Oceanicoccus sp. KOV_DT_Chl: one gene and its partner. The protein of the gene in region 2 binds, or shares a complex with, the protein of the main gene of each other region. Links are inferred from orthologs where the notes say so. Each region holds a gene or a part of one and is shown on either strand. Other genes may lie near its edges.

Region 1 (3,574 bases), on a different replicon or contig from region 2:
AAATACCAGCTATCTATCTGTGGCTCAATGGCACAGATAATGCCGGGAATATCCTTATCAGCCATGACTGCAAAAAGAGCGAATGTTCGACCTTGGCAAACGTTAACCAGCAACTGATGAGCAAGATGGGTCGCAGCAGCTGGATTATGGGCAACATCCATGATGACGTGCTTGCCAGCGATACGAAGCTGCTGAAAACGACCTGTCAGGGCGGTAGCGGCCAGCACTTGGTAATCCACCGATGCAATAGGTAGATCAAGTAAATGCAATGCCTGAATAGCAGCCGAAACGCTTTCGGTTGGCAGTTGCACTGCCGGTAATGCAGTTAATTGTATGGGTTGAGATGACAGGTTTTGTCCGGACCAGCAGCCTTTATCCGCATTAAAGGTGAAATCATCGCCGGCTTGCAAGAGTATGGCACCGCACTCAGCAGCGGCTTGCTGTAAAGATTGAGGTGGCGAATAACCCGCTGAAATAGCGTAACGCCCTGCTCTAAATATACCGGCTTTTTCGCGTCCAATAACTTCACGATCATTACCCAGCCACTCTTCATGATCAATATCAATGCTAGTGACAACAGCAATATCGGCATCAATAATATTGACCGCATCCAATCGCCCACCAAGCCCCACTTCAAGAATGACTACATCCAATTCACTTTGCTGAAAAATATAGAATGCTGCGAGCGTACCAAATTCAAAATACGTTAAACTGATATCAGCTCTAGCCTGATCTATAGCATCAAATGCTGCACTAATTTGTTGATCTGTAGCGCGTTTGTCATTAACAACAATTCGCTCGTTATATTCTAAAAAATGCGGTGAAGTAAAACAGCCCACACGGTAACCCGCAGAGCGCAGTAATGTGTTTAAGCTGGCGACACAGGAGCCTTTGCCATTAGTGCCAGCAACCGTAACGACTTTACATTCAGATAAATCAAGCCCCATGGTGCTGGCAACAGTGCCAACACGCGTTAGACCAAGTTCAATTTCAGAAGGGTGGCAGGACTCAAGCCAGCTCAGCCAGTCCTGCAGTAGATTAAAGCGCATGTAAAAAGAAACGCCTAAGCAGCAGCACGCCGTGTAAGCATGGATAATAGATTGGCCAAAGTATCACGCATATCTTTCCGATGAACGATCATATCGATTGCACCATGAGCTAATAAAAACTCACTACGCTGGAAGCCCGGCGGTAGTTTTTGGCGAATGGTTTGTTCAATAATATTCGGGCCGGCAAAACCAGCGCGGGCATCAGGTTCGGCAATATTAATATCACCAAGCAAAGCCAGGCTTGCCGACACACCACCGTAAATCGGATCGGTCATTACAGAAATATACGGTACTCCATTAAGCTTAAGGCGCTCCAAAACTGCGCTGGTTTTCGCCATCTGCATTAATGAAATTAAAGCCTCTTGCATACGGGCGCCACCGGAAGCAGAAAAACAGATAAAAGGAATTTTTTGTTCGAGCGCCAGATTTGCTGCCTGGGTAAATTTTTCACCGACAGCAGAACCCATAGAGCCACCCAGAAAATTAAATTCAAATGCGACCACGACCACAGGTACGCCTTTAACTTTACCCTGCACGGCAATAAGCGCATCTTTTTCGCCAGTTGATTTTTGCGCAGCAGATAGCCGATCTTTATATTTTTTCTTGTCTTTGAATTTCAAGCGATCAACTGGCTCGATGCTTGCCAGTACTTCTTGTTGATCAGCCTCATCGAGAAAACCAGCAAGGCGGCGACGGGCACCAATACGCATATGATGTTCGCACTTAGGGCAAACATCGAGATTTTTCTCAAGTTCAGGGCGATACAAAACCGCCTCACATTTAACACATTTTTTCCACAAGCCTTCAGGTACGGTACTGGTGCGCCGATCTCTATCCTGCTCTCCAGTACGACCAATGGTAGGAAGTATTTTATCTAGCCAGCTCATCGTGTTATCCCGTTAAAATTAAGTGTTAATAAGTATAGTTTAAACTGCATCCATTGCCTGACGCATGTCGGCAATCAACGCTGAAGCGCCAGCGATGGCGTTGCTATCATTTTGTTGTGATAATTCCACAGCCTTTTGAACCAGTGCACTGCCTACTACTACGCCTTCAGCCAAACGGCTAATAGTAGAGGCTGACTCAGCATCTTTAATACCAAAACCTACCATCACAGGTAAGTTGGTAATGGCTTTAATTTCGGTCAATTTATTACGAACAGAGTCAGCATCCAAATGACCGGCACCAGTAACACCCTTAAGCGAAACATAGTAAAGATAACCCGTGGCTAATTCGGCAATGTGCTTAATGCGCGCGGCAGTTGTCGTTGGCGCCAATAAAAATATGCTATCAATATTGGAGGCTTTAAGCGCAGTATTTAAAGCGCCTGCCTCTTCCGGTGGCATATCAACCGTTAATAAACCATCTACGCCTGCTTTAGCTGCGGCCTGAGCAAATTGTTCAAACCCCATCACTACTACCGGGTTTGCATAACCCATTAATACCACCGGCGTATGCTGGTTTGTTTCACGAAACCGAGCAACAATGGCCAGCGCATCGCGTAGACTGATGTTATATTCCAGCGCCCGTTCATGGGCTAACTGAATGACCGGGCCTTCGGCCATCGGGTCAGAAAATGGAATGCCAAGCTCAAGAATATCAGCGCCATCGGCAACTAATTGATGCATCAACGGCAAGGTAAAATCCGGGTTGGGATCACCGGCAACAATATACGGGATTAATGCCTTGCGGCCCTGCGTTTGTAACGCTTGCATACAAGCAGCAATACGACTCAAGAATTATCTCCTATCTTGATAGTTGCCAAAGCAACGAGATTAAATAGTAATACCATCGATGCCTGCCACGGTATGAATGTCTTTGTCGCCACGGCCAGATAAATTAATAATAATAATTTGGTCTTTATCCATAGTGGGTGCCAGCTTGTTAGCATAAGCCACTGCATGACTGGATTCTAACGCTGGCATAATACCTTCAATTTTAGTTAGGCCGCGAAAACCGGCTAAAGCTTCGTCATCATTAATTGCAACGTAATTTACACGTTTAATATCTTTTAACCATGAGTGCTCTGGGCCAACACCTGGATAGTCCAGCCCTGCAGAAACTGAGTGAGTATGAATGATCTGTCCGTTTTCATCGTGCATCAGATAAGTACGATTGCCATGTAATACGCCAGGCTCACCAGCGGATAAAGGCGCAGCATGTCGGCCAGTATCCACACCATCGCCACCCGCCTCTACACCGTACATGGCGACATTTTCATCTGTGAGAAAGGGATGAAATAGACCGATAGCGTTAGAACCCCCACCAACACAAGCAATAAGTGCATCAGGTAATTGGCCAGTTAATTCCAAACACTGTGCTCTAGCTTCACGGCCAATGACAGACTGAAAATCGCGCACTAATAATGGGTAGGGATGAGGTCCTGCAGCAGTACCAATAATATAAAAAGTATCATCAACGTTAGTGACCCAATCGCGCATAGCTTCATTCATAGCGTCTTTTAATGTTTTGGAACCGGATGTCACTGGTATCACTTCGGCACCAAGCAGTTTCATACGGTAAAC
Region 2 (8,414 bases):
TTGAAATCGGCGCGGTTAATGATAATGGCGTCGACCACCAGTGCCTGTTGAGCGTTGGGGTGGCTGCGTACCATCAGGTTTGAGGAAAGGATGCTGTTGATGTCATCCAGGCTTGGGATTTTGCAGCCGATAGTATCGCAGGCGGTAGTTAACAGTGGGCGATAATCAGGGTCGCGGGCTAGTCGGTCAAAATTAAATATCAGATACTGGGCGGCAAACATCAGCAGAGCGATGACAATACTGCTCACCCAGGCTCTTTTGACCCAGCGGGAGTGATCGGTAGGCATTGCCATGATGACAGGTTCGGATTCGATCGCATGCAGCAGGCTATTGTGGTTGCCATGATGTTGACCGATACGCTCGCCAGCCATTAGCGACTCATTGCCAAGGACAAATTCTTCTTCGACGAGACTGGCGGGTTCTTCGAGACTTTGCTCAGAGTCTTCGTGCTCTAGCTCATAACCTTCATCGCTGCGATCATTGAGAATATCCTGTAGCTCGTTATCCATGGCCGGCTGGTCGTCTTCCAGGGCATCAAATAAATCACTAAAGGCATCATCGGCTAATTCTTCTGGCTGTTCATCAGCGGCGGGCTCCTCATATTTGGGTTCGTCCTCTTCCAGTAATTTTCTGGCCCAGGCATCTTCCTGAATGGATTCTTCATCACCGCCGAGATCGTCAAGCTCTTTAAATAAGGAGCTGGACTCCGGTTTTCCCTCGTTAAGCTGGAGAAACGAGTCGCTGAAACCAAACTCTTCTTCGCTATTAATATTGGGCTCTATTTCCAGATCGAGATCGGTATTGATGATACTGTCGCTGATTAAGTAATCGTCTTCATCATCACCTTGCGATTCTGCCAGCGCCAAAGCTTCGTCAGGTTTACTTTCTACGTCTACTTCTGGTTCGGGAGCGAAGGTCGGGCTGTCCTCGTTGTTCGTATCCTCGAGTTCATTCGTGTCGTCAGGTGGCAGGTCTTCCCCGGTGCTAACATCCTGCACAGGCTCATCGCTGCTGGAATCAGCAAGCAGGTCAAAGTCATCATCGGCGAACATGTCATCGTCGAAAATGTTATCCATCCCATCCTGTTCAGGGTCATCATTAAACAGATCTTCATAATCGGGACTGCTGGCGGCTGCAGGCGCGTTGCTTGGTTCTTCTTCAAACAGCGAGGTTTCTGCTGGTGCAGCGGGCTGTGGATTGTTGAGCCAGTGTTCGGGAGCCTTAAAGATATGCAGGCAGGAGCCGCAGCGGACTGCGCCATTGGCAATACCAAGTTGAGCCTCGGTGACTCGAAACGAGGTGTGACAGCTGGGGCATTGGGTGACCTGACTGGTCATAGCGGTGGTTCCTGATGGTGCAGTTAATAAAGATTAAGTGTATCGCTTTTTTCAGAAAAAACGAGGGCTTAAAGCGGCTTTGTTATTTACTTTGTGAAGTCAGGCTGGGGATTGATGTGAGGTTTAGCGTTTGCTGCCAGAGAGCCTGGCCCAATCTTGCTCAAGCACGACTGCATCCATTTCAAACCATTGCAGATAGTGCTGCCGTAACTCTTCTGCCTGACTGGAGATAATTCCGGATAATGCCAGTAGTCCATGCTCGGTGGTTAGTTTGCTGATAGTGGGTGCCAACTCAGCTAGCGGGCCGGCGAGGATGTTGGCAACAGTGATGTCCGCCTGAATATCCGCGGGGGCATCTTCGGGGAGGTAGGTGTGAATATGCTCGCTGGCGATGTTATTGCGGCGCGCATTATCCAAAGTGGCAATCAGCGCCTGCGGGTCGTTGTCGACAGCAATGACTTGCGTCGCGCCTAGGAGTAAGGCAGCGATGCCGAGAATACCGGAGCCGCAACCATAATCCAGAACGGTTTTGCCTTTCACATCGATGCTATCCAGCCATTCCAGACACAGTGCAGTGGTGGGGTGGGTGCCGGTGCCAAAGGCTAAGCCGGGGTCCAGCATCAGGTTTACGTCGTTGGGCTCGGGCGGCTGTTTCCAGCTGGGGCAAATCCACAGTCGTCGGCCAAAGCGCATAGGGTGGAAATTATCCATCCACTCACGCTCCCAATCCTTATCTTCCAGAATCTCCCATCGATAGCTTGGCAGGTGTTGATTGGGGTAAACGCAAGAGTAACTAGCGGTGGCGATGACGGTGGCCTGATCGGTATCTGTGTCGGCAGTGAATAAGCCGGTGATGCGGGTATTGTTCCAGAGCGGTGTTTCGCCCACCGCAGGCTCCAGAATCGGTTGGTCGGCGTTATCTTCCATGGTGACCGAGACTGCGCCAGCCGCTAGCAATGCATCTTCGACCGCTCCGGTTTGTTCGCGGGTGGTTTGCACCCGCAGTTGTAGCCAGCTCATTGTTATTGCATCAGTCTGAATGCTGCCGGTAAAGTGGAGAGGACTCTACATTCCAAGCTTTTTCTCCAGATAATGAATGTTGACACCACCTTTGCGGAAGGCGGTATCCCGGACCAAATCCTGCTGTAAAGGAATGTTAGTGCGGATACCTTCGATGACCGTTTCATCCAGTGCAACGCGCATGCGATCCAGAGCCGTAGTGCGGTCTTCTGCCCAGGTAATGATTTTTCCAATCATTGAATCGTAATTAGGTGGCACGGTGTAGCCGCTGTACAGATGAGAATCGACTCGCACACCTAAGCCGCCAGGGGCGTGGAACATTTTTATCTGTCCAGGGCAGGGCATAAAGGTTTTAGGGTCTTCTGCGTTGATTCGGCATTCAAAGGCGTGGCCGTTGAGCTTGATGTCTTCCTGTTTGTAAGACAGTTTTTGGCCGGCGCATACGCGAATCTGCTCTTTGATCAAATCCACGTTGGTCACCATTTCGGTGACAGGGTGTTCAACCTGAATACGGGTATTCATTTCAATAAAGTAAAAACCACCGTCTTCGTAGAGAAACTCAAACGTACCCGCACCGCGATAACCAATTTCGATACAGGCTTTAACACAGGATTGATAAACTTCCTGCCGCACATCTTCCGGAATACCGGGAGCGGGTGCTTCTTCTAATACTTTTTGGTGCCGACGCTGCAAGGAGCAGTCGCGATCATACAAGTGGATGGCGTTACCCTGGCCGTCAGACATGACTTGAATTTCGACATGACGCGGATTTTCTAAAAACTTTTCCATATAAACCGTACCGTCGCCGAAAGCGGCGGCAGCTTCTGCGCGGGTCACATGGATGGAATTTAGCAATGCGGCTTCACTCTGCACTACCCGCATGCCGCGACCACCGCCACCGGCGGCAGCCTTGATAATTACCGGATAGCCAATTTCACGGGCGATAGCCAAACAGCGCTCTTTGTTATCAACCGGGAGTGGGCCGTTAGAGCCTGGCACAGTAGGTACACCCGCTTTACGCATGGCTTCAATGGCAGACACTTTGTCGCCCATCAAGCGGATTACATCCGGGGAAGGCCGATAAAGGTGAAGCCGCTCTTTTGTACTTGTTCAGCAAAATCTGCACTTTCAGCTAAAAAACCGTAGCCGGGGTGGATGGCCACCGAGTCGGTTACTTCAGCTGCGCTGATAATGGCTGGTATATTGAGGTAGCTGAGGGGTGACGGAGCGGGACCGATACAAACTGACTCGTCAGCGAGTCGCACGTGCATTAGGTCTTTATCTGCTTGTGAGTGCACCGCTACAGTTTTAATGCCCATCTCTTTGCAGGCGCGCAAAATACGGAGTGCGATTTCGCCGCGGTTGGCGATAAGAATTTTTTCCAACATGAAACTATTTCCAGTTTGTCGCTTGCGGCCACATTAAAGAGAGCGTGGCAGCTGCATAACCCAATAAGTCAGGACCTTATTAAATCTATTAATAACGGTCGCCAGTAATTGCTTTTAAACTATGGTGACCAAAGGTTGATCAAACTCTACGGGTTGGCCGTCTTCAACCAGTACGGCCTCGATAACGCCGGCTTTATCCGCTTCAATTTGGTTCATCATTTTCATCGCTTCGATAATGCAGATAACATCGCCGACTTTAACGTGCTGGCCAATCTCAACAAATTTTGGCGAGCCGGGTGAGGCAGCAGCATAAAAAGTACCGACCATGGGTGATTTAACCAGGTGGCCATTGCTAGCGGGTGCTGCTGCAGCTTCAGTGGCGGGTGCTGCTGCAGCCGGTGCGGCAGCGGGAGCTGGTGCCGCCATCGGCATGGGCATTGGCTGAGGGTAATAAGGCATAGAGGCATTGCCGTTCCGGCTGATGCGTACGGACTCTTCACCTTCTTTTATTTCAATCTCGTCGATGTTGGATTCTTCGAGCAGTTCAATCAGTTTTTTAACTTTACGTATATCCATGACAGTTCTCTTGCTGTGGTGTCTTTAATTAGAATGAATGAGTTAGGGGTCGGTTTTGCTAATCGCTGCCTGTAGCGCTAATAAATAGCCCTGGCTGCCCAGTCCGCTAATCACACCGACGGCAATGTCAGAGAGATAGGAGGTCTGGCGAAATGCTTCACGTTTGTAGACGTTGGAAATGTGAACTTCAATAAAGGGTATGTTGACGCCTAATAACGCATCGCGCAGCGCAATGCTGGTGTGAGTGAATGCGCCGGGATTGAAGATAATGAAATTAATACCTTCATTGCGGGCGGCGTGGATGCGCTCAATAAGTTCGTACTCCGCATTACTTTGCATGGTTAGCAAGTGGTGGCCAGCAGCGATAGCGGCGTCGGTTAAGTCCCGGTTGATGTCATCCAGCGTATCTGAACCGTATACTTCAGGCTCACGACTACCGAGCAGGTTGAGATTGGGGCCGTGGAGTACCAGAAAAGATGCCATGATTTGATCCTGATTTGCGCCTTTATTGTATCTAGATTGATCCTGGCTAGTGCCGCGAATGACTATCAAGCTAACTCGTAATGGCTAGTTGGCGCGATTCTGCCTTAAAAAATAAGCCTAGTCCAACTTTTGTTTATTTCAATGCATATAGCAGCAAAATAGCGACAATTGAATGCAAGATTGCCTCAAGTTTGTGTTTGTCTTTAACCTTTTAGCGACAATAGGCGACATGTTCTTCACACTATTTGGGGAGATTGGGGGAAATGTCGACTTTTTCTTAAATAATGCGTCTATCGTCTGTTAAAAGTTGATATATTGACGGTTTTGTAAAAGTTTGACGGTTTGTAAGCCTGGAATTGATAAAAAAATCGTTTCTACGACGATCGCAGCAACTCTAATTAAAAATTGGCTTATAACTAAGAGTTTTAACTATTTTCAGCTGGTGTGGCAGCGGCGATGGCATCCAGTACGATGTCCACGGTCAGAATTTGCGGGAGTAGCGTGCCATGAGAGGCGTTGCCAGCGGGAAACATTATATAGAGGGGAATACCATTGCGGCCATATTGCTTTAGCAAGTCAGTGATTAGTGGATTGTGGTTAGTCCAGTCACCTTTTAGGTAGGTGATCCCGGCGGTTTGCAATGCCTGTTGTATGGTTTGAGTGCTCAGTGTGACTTTCTCATTGGCCAGGCAAGTAATACACCAGTCGGCAGTGATATTTATAAATACGGGTTTGCCTTGTTGCCTTAGTTGCGCCAGCGTCTCGGGTTGATAGGCAATCCAGCTTTGGTCAGCAGTGCTCGCAGTGCTGTTATCCTGTGTGCGCAACATCGGGCTAACCAATAAACTGATGGCAGTTGCCAGGCAGATAGCACTTAAAGTCCGTTTAATAACGCCTCCGGACCAAAGCCATATTGCCAGCGCCAGTATGCTGCAGCCCAACAGCAGTGTCGCCATGCCATTGACCCCTGTCTGATTACCCACTACCCAGCATAACCAGATCGCAGTGATGTAGAGAGGGAAGGCGAGAAATTCCTTTAGATGCTCCATCCAGATGCCCGGTTTAGGGATTTTGGCCAGCAGTTTTGGTGAATAGCTAAGCAGTAATACCGGTAGTGCCATGCCTAGGCCGAGGGCGGCAAACACCAGTACTGCAATTGATTTGGGTTGGGTGATAGCAAAGCCTAGCGCGGTTCCCATAAACGGGGCGGTACATGGGCTGGCGACAACTGTCGCCAGAACGCCACTAAAAAAGCTGCCGCTATAGCCTTGCTTGCTGGCTAGCTCATTGCCAGCGTTCATCCATTGGCCGCCGATGTCGACAAAACCAGATAAGCTCAGGCCCATAACAAAAAATAAATAAGCGAGGCCGGCTACCAGCCATGGTGACTGTAAATGAAAGCCCCAGCCAATTGCTTCGCCTGCTGCCTGAAGTGTCACCAGAATGAAGGCCACTAATACAAAGCTGGCAATTACCCCGGCGCTATACGACCAGCCATGGGTGGTTGGCGAGTGTTGTTTGTCGTTAGCGAAGGCCAATACTTTTAGGCTAAGTACTGGAAACACACAGGGCATTAAATTCAAAATGGAACCGCCGAGTATGGCTAGTAACAGCATATACGGGAGCTGGTTCCAGTTGGTTGTTTTAGTCTCGGGCTGAACTGTGGTGGTTTGGCTGTTTCCTGCATCGATGGCCGCGGGTTTGGTTGTTTCCTGAATGCTAAGCTGCTGGCCGTTGATTTTAAAATATTGTGAGTAAGGGGGGTAGCATAAGCCAGCGTCAGCGCAGCCCTGGCTGGTAACGGTTAATTGAATATTGGTAAGTGCGGGTAGTTTGGGTAGAAAAATATCCGCTTGTTGGTAGTAGACTTCCACGCGACCAAAGTATTCATCTTCTTTTTCCAGTCCGCTGGGGATGATGGCATCGCTGGTCAGCACCTGACCGTTGGCGGAGAGCTGGAAACGAAAGCCATGGCGATATAGATAGTAGTCATCGGCAATTTGCCAGTTCAGTCGTAATTGGCCGTCAGCTTCAAATTCTGCGTTAAGCTGATAGGCTTGTTCTACCGGTAAAAATTCCGGGTCATCACCGAAGTTATTAGTGCTAAAGCTGCTGGAGGCATTGTTATCGAAGTCGTTCTGGGCCTGGCTGTAGCTGCTGTGGAGTATCAGGCTGAAAGCGAGAATAATAAGTCGAAAGTACATAAAATTCCTGAGGGTGTTTGAAAGTATAGTGACGGCAGCTAGCGTTATGCCTTGGGCTGGTAAACCCTTGCTTAGTTCCCTGACTGTTAGTGTCGGTTATTGTAGCGCAATATTGTTTAATAACTGTGGCACCATACCCATTATCTTATTTTATGCGAGTGTCTCAATGAGGTTTAAATGTTGATGTGGATAATGCAGCGTGGCCTGGTTTATAGCCTGCTTGGATTTTCGTTAGTGGCCTGTAATGGTTTTGTGGCAAAGCCGATGCCTGCACCGGTGGTGGAGGCGCTGGTTCAGCCAGAGCCAGCCCGGCAGCTATCAGCTGCCGGGCAGCGTCAGCAGCTTAGGGTGATGCTGGCCAATGCACAGCAAGCGCTGGCTGATGATCGGTTGATGGTGCCTGAGTTTGACAGTGCCTATGATTGGTATCGGCAGGTGCTGGCTGTCGATCAGGAGAATGCCGAGGCGCATTGGGGTATGCATGAAATTACCCGTCGCTACTTGCAGTTGGCGGAGCAGGCATTCGATAGTCACCGATTGGGTTTGGCAGAACAAATGCTGCGGCGTGCAGAGATGATTGCTGCTAACCCCCTTACCACAGAGGCGATTCGCCAGCGTTATAAACAGACAGTACGAACAGGTGAAGTATTGCTGCCGGTTGGTGCATTGTCGGCGCGTAATGAACTCATTCAACAGCAGCTAGCTGAGTTGGCGCAGCAAGCACGGGCTAAGCAGTCGCGATTATTAATTGTTGCTCGCAACGATGCGGAGGGGCGTTGGGTGTATCAACAGATGCGTTCAGCAGTGGACGGTTTTCGTCTGCGGGGTAATATCGAAATCGGGCAGGTGCCGCGTATTGTGTTATTGGACTTGGACTAAAATTGATTTAAGTTTGCCATAGTGATCGTGTAATAAAGCATAATAAGCGTGTTGGTAATAAGGTATAGTAGCCATCAGGTTTTAAATATGAGAGGTGCCATTTGTCAGTTTTTCGTTTTGTTTTGTTTGCTGGTATTGGTTTGTGCTGGTCGTTAATAGCGAGTGCGCAGCTAGTTATTAAAGACGGTTATGTGCGCGGGTTACCCCTGGCCAGCCCAATACAGCGGCATTTTTGCGAGTGTTGAATGCTACCGATCGACCGCTAAAAATAGTCAATGTAAAAAGTCCCAGTGCAGCGAAAACTGAAATCCATAGGCATATACATAACGACGGTATGATGCGAATGGAAAAAGTGAATGATATTACAGTACCGTCTACCAGCTCATTTTCGTTTAAACCCGGTGGCCATCATTTAATGCTAATGGGTTTGCATCAGCCCTTGCGTGAAGGGGATAAGGTTACGATAGAATTAAGCACTGAAGAGGGTGATACCGTTAGTACTGAATTAACTGTGCGCAGTGTTTTAA

Evidence for each region. Proteins that work in one complex are often made in the same cells at the same time.
Region 1: the proteins of accB (region 2) and accD are in contact, whole or in part, in a solved structure (PDB 8UXZ), measured with the Escherichia coli proteins. The link is inferred for Oceanicoccus sp. KOV_DT_Chl from one-to-one orthologs.

Annotation. Positions count from the first base shown.
Region 1 is NZ_FQLF01000004.1:302,530-306,103, forward strand. The notes cover bases 1-2,767. They hold accD (acetyl-CoA carboxylase, carboxyltransferase subunit beta), read right to left. Parts: upstream 1,937-2,767; coding sequence 1,064-1,936; downstream 1-1,063. Other genes in these bases: folC (bifunctional tetrahydrofolate synthase/dihydrofolate synthase), read right to left, coding at 1-1,049; trpA (tryptophan synthase subunit alpha), read right to left, coding at 1,976-2,767. Also shown: more of trpA, read right to left, coding at 2,768-2,785; trpB (tryptophan synthase subunit beta), read right to left, coding at 2,825-3,574.
Region 2 is NZ_FQLF01000002.1:2,162,971-2,171,384, forward strand. Bases 2,591-5,301 are described here. They hold accB (acetyl-CoA carboxylase biotin carboxyl carrier protein), read right to left. Parts: upstream 4,322-5,301; coding sequence 3,860-4,321; downstream 2,591-3,859. Other genes in these bases: aroQ (type II 3-dehydroquinate dehydratase), read right to left, coding at 4,364-4,804; UNITIG_RS14000 (protein-disulfide reductase DsbD), read right to left, coding at 5,230-5,301. Outside these bases: UNITIG_RS23605 (DUF3426 domain-containing protein), read right to left, coding at 1-1,337; prmA (50S ribosomal protein L11 methyltransferase), read right to left, coding at 1,461-2,357; more of UNITIG_RS14000, read right to left, coding at 5,302-7,008; UNITIG_RS14005 (hypothetical protein), read left to right, coding at 7,186-7,887; UNITIG_RS14010 (copper chaperone PCu(A)C), read left to right, coding at 8,126-8,414. UniProt on the Escherichia coli protein: This protein is a component of the acetyl coenzyme A carboxylase complex; first, biotin carboxylase catalyzes the carboxylation of the carrier protein and then the transcarboxylase transfers the carboxyl group to form malonyl-CoA.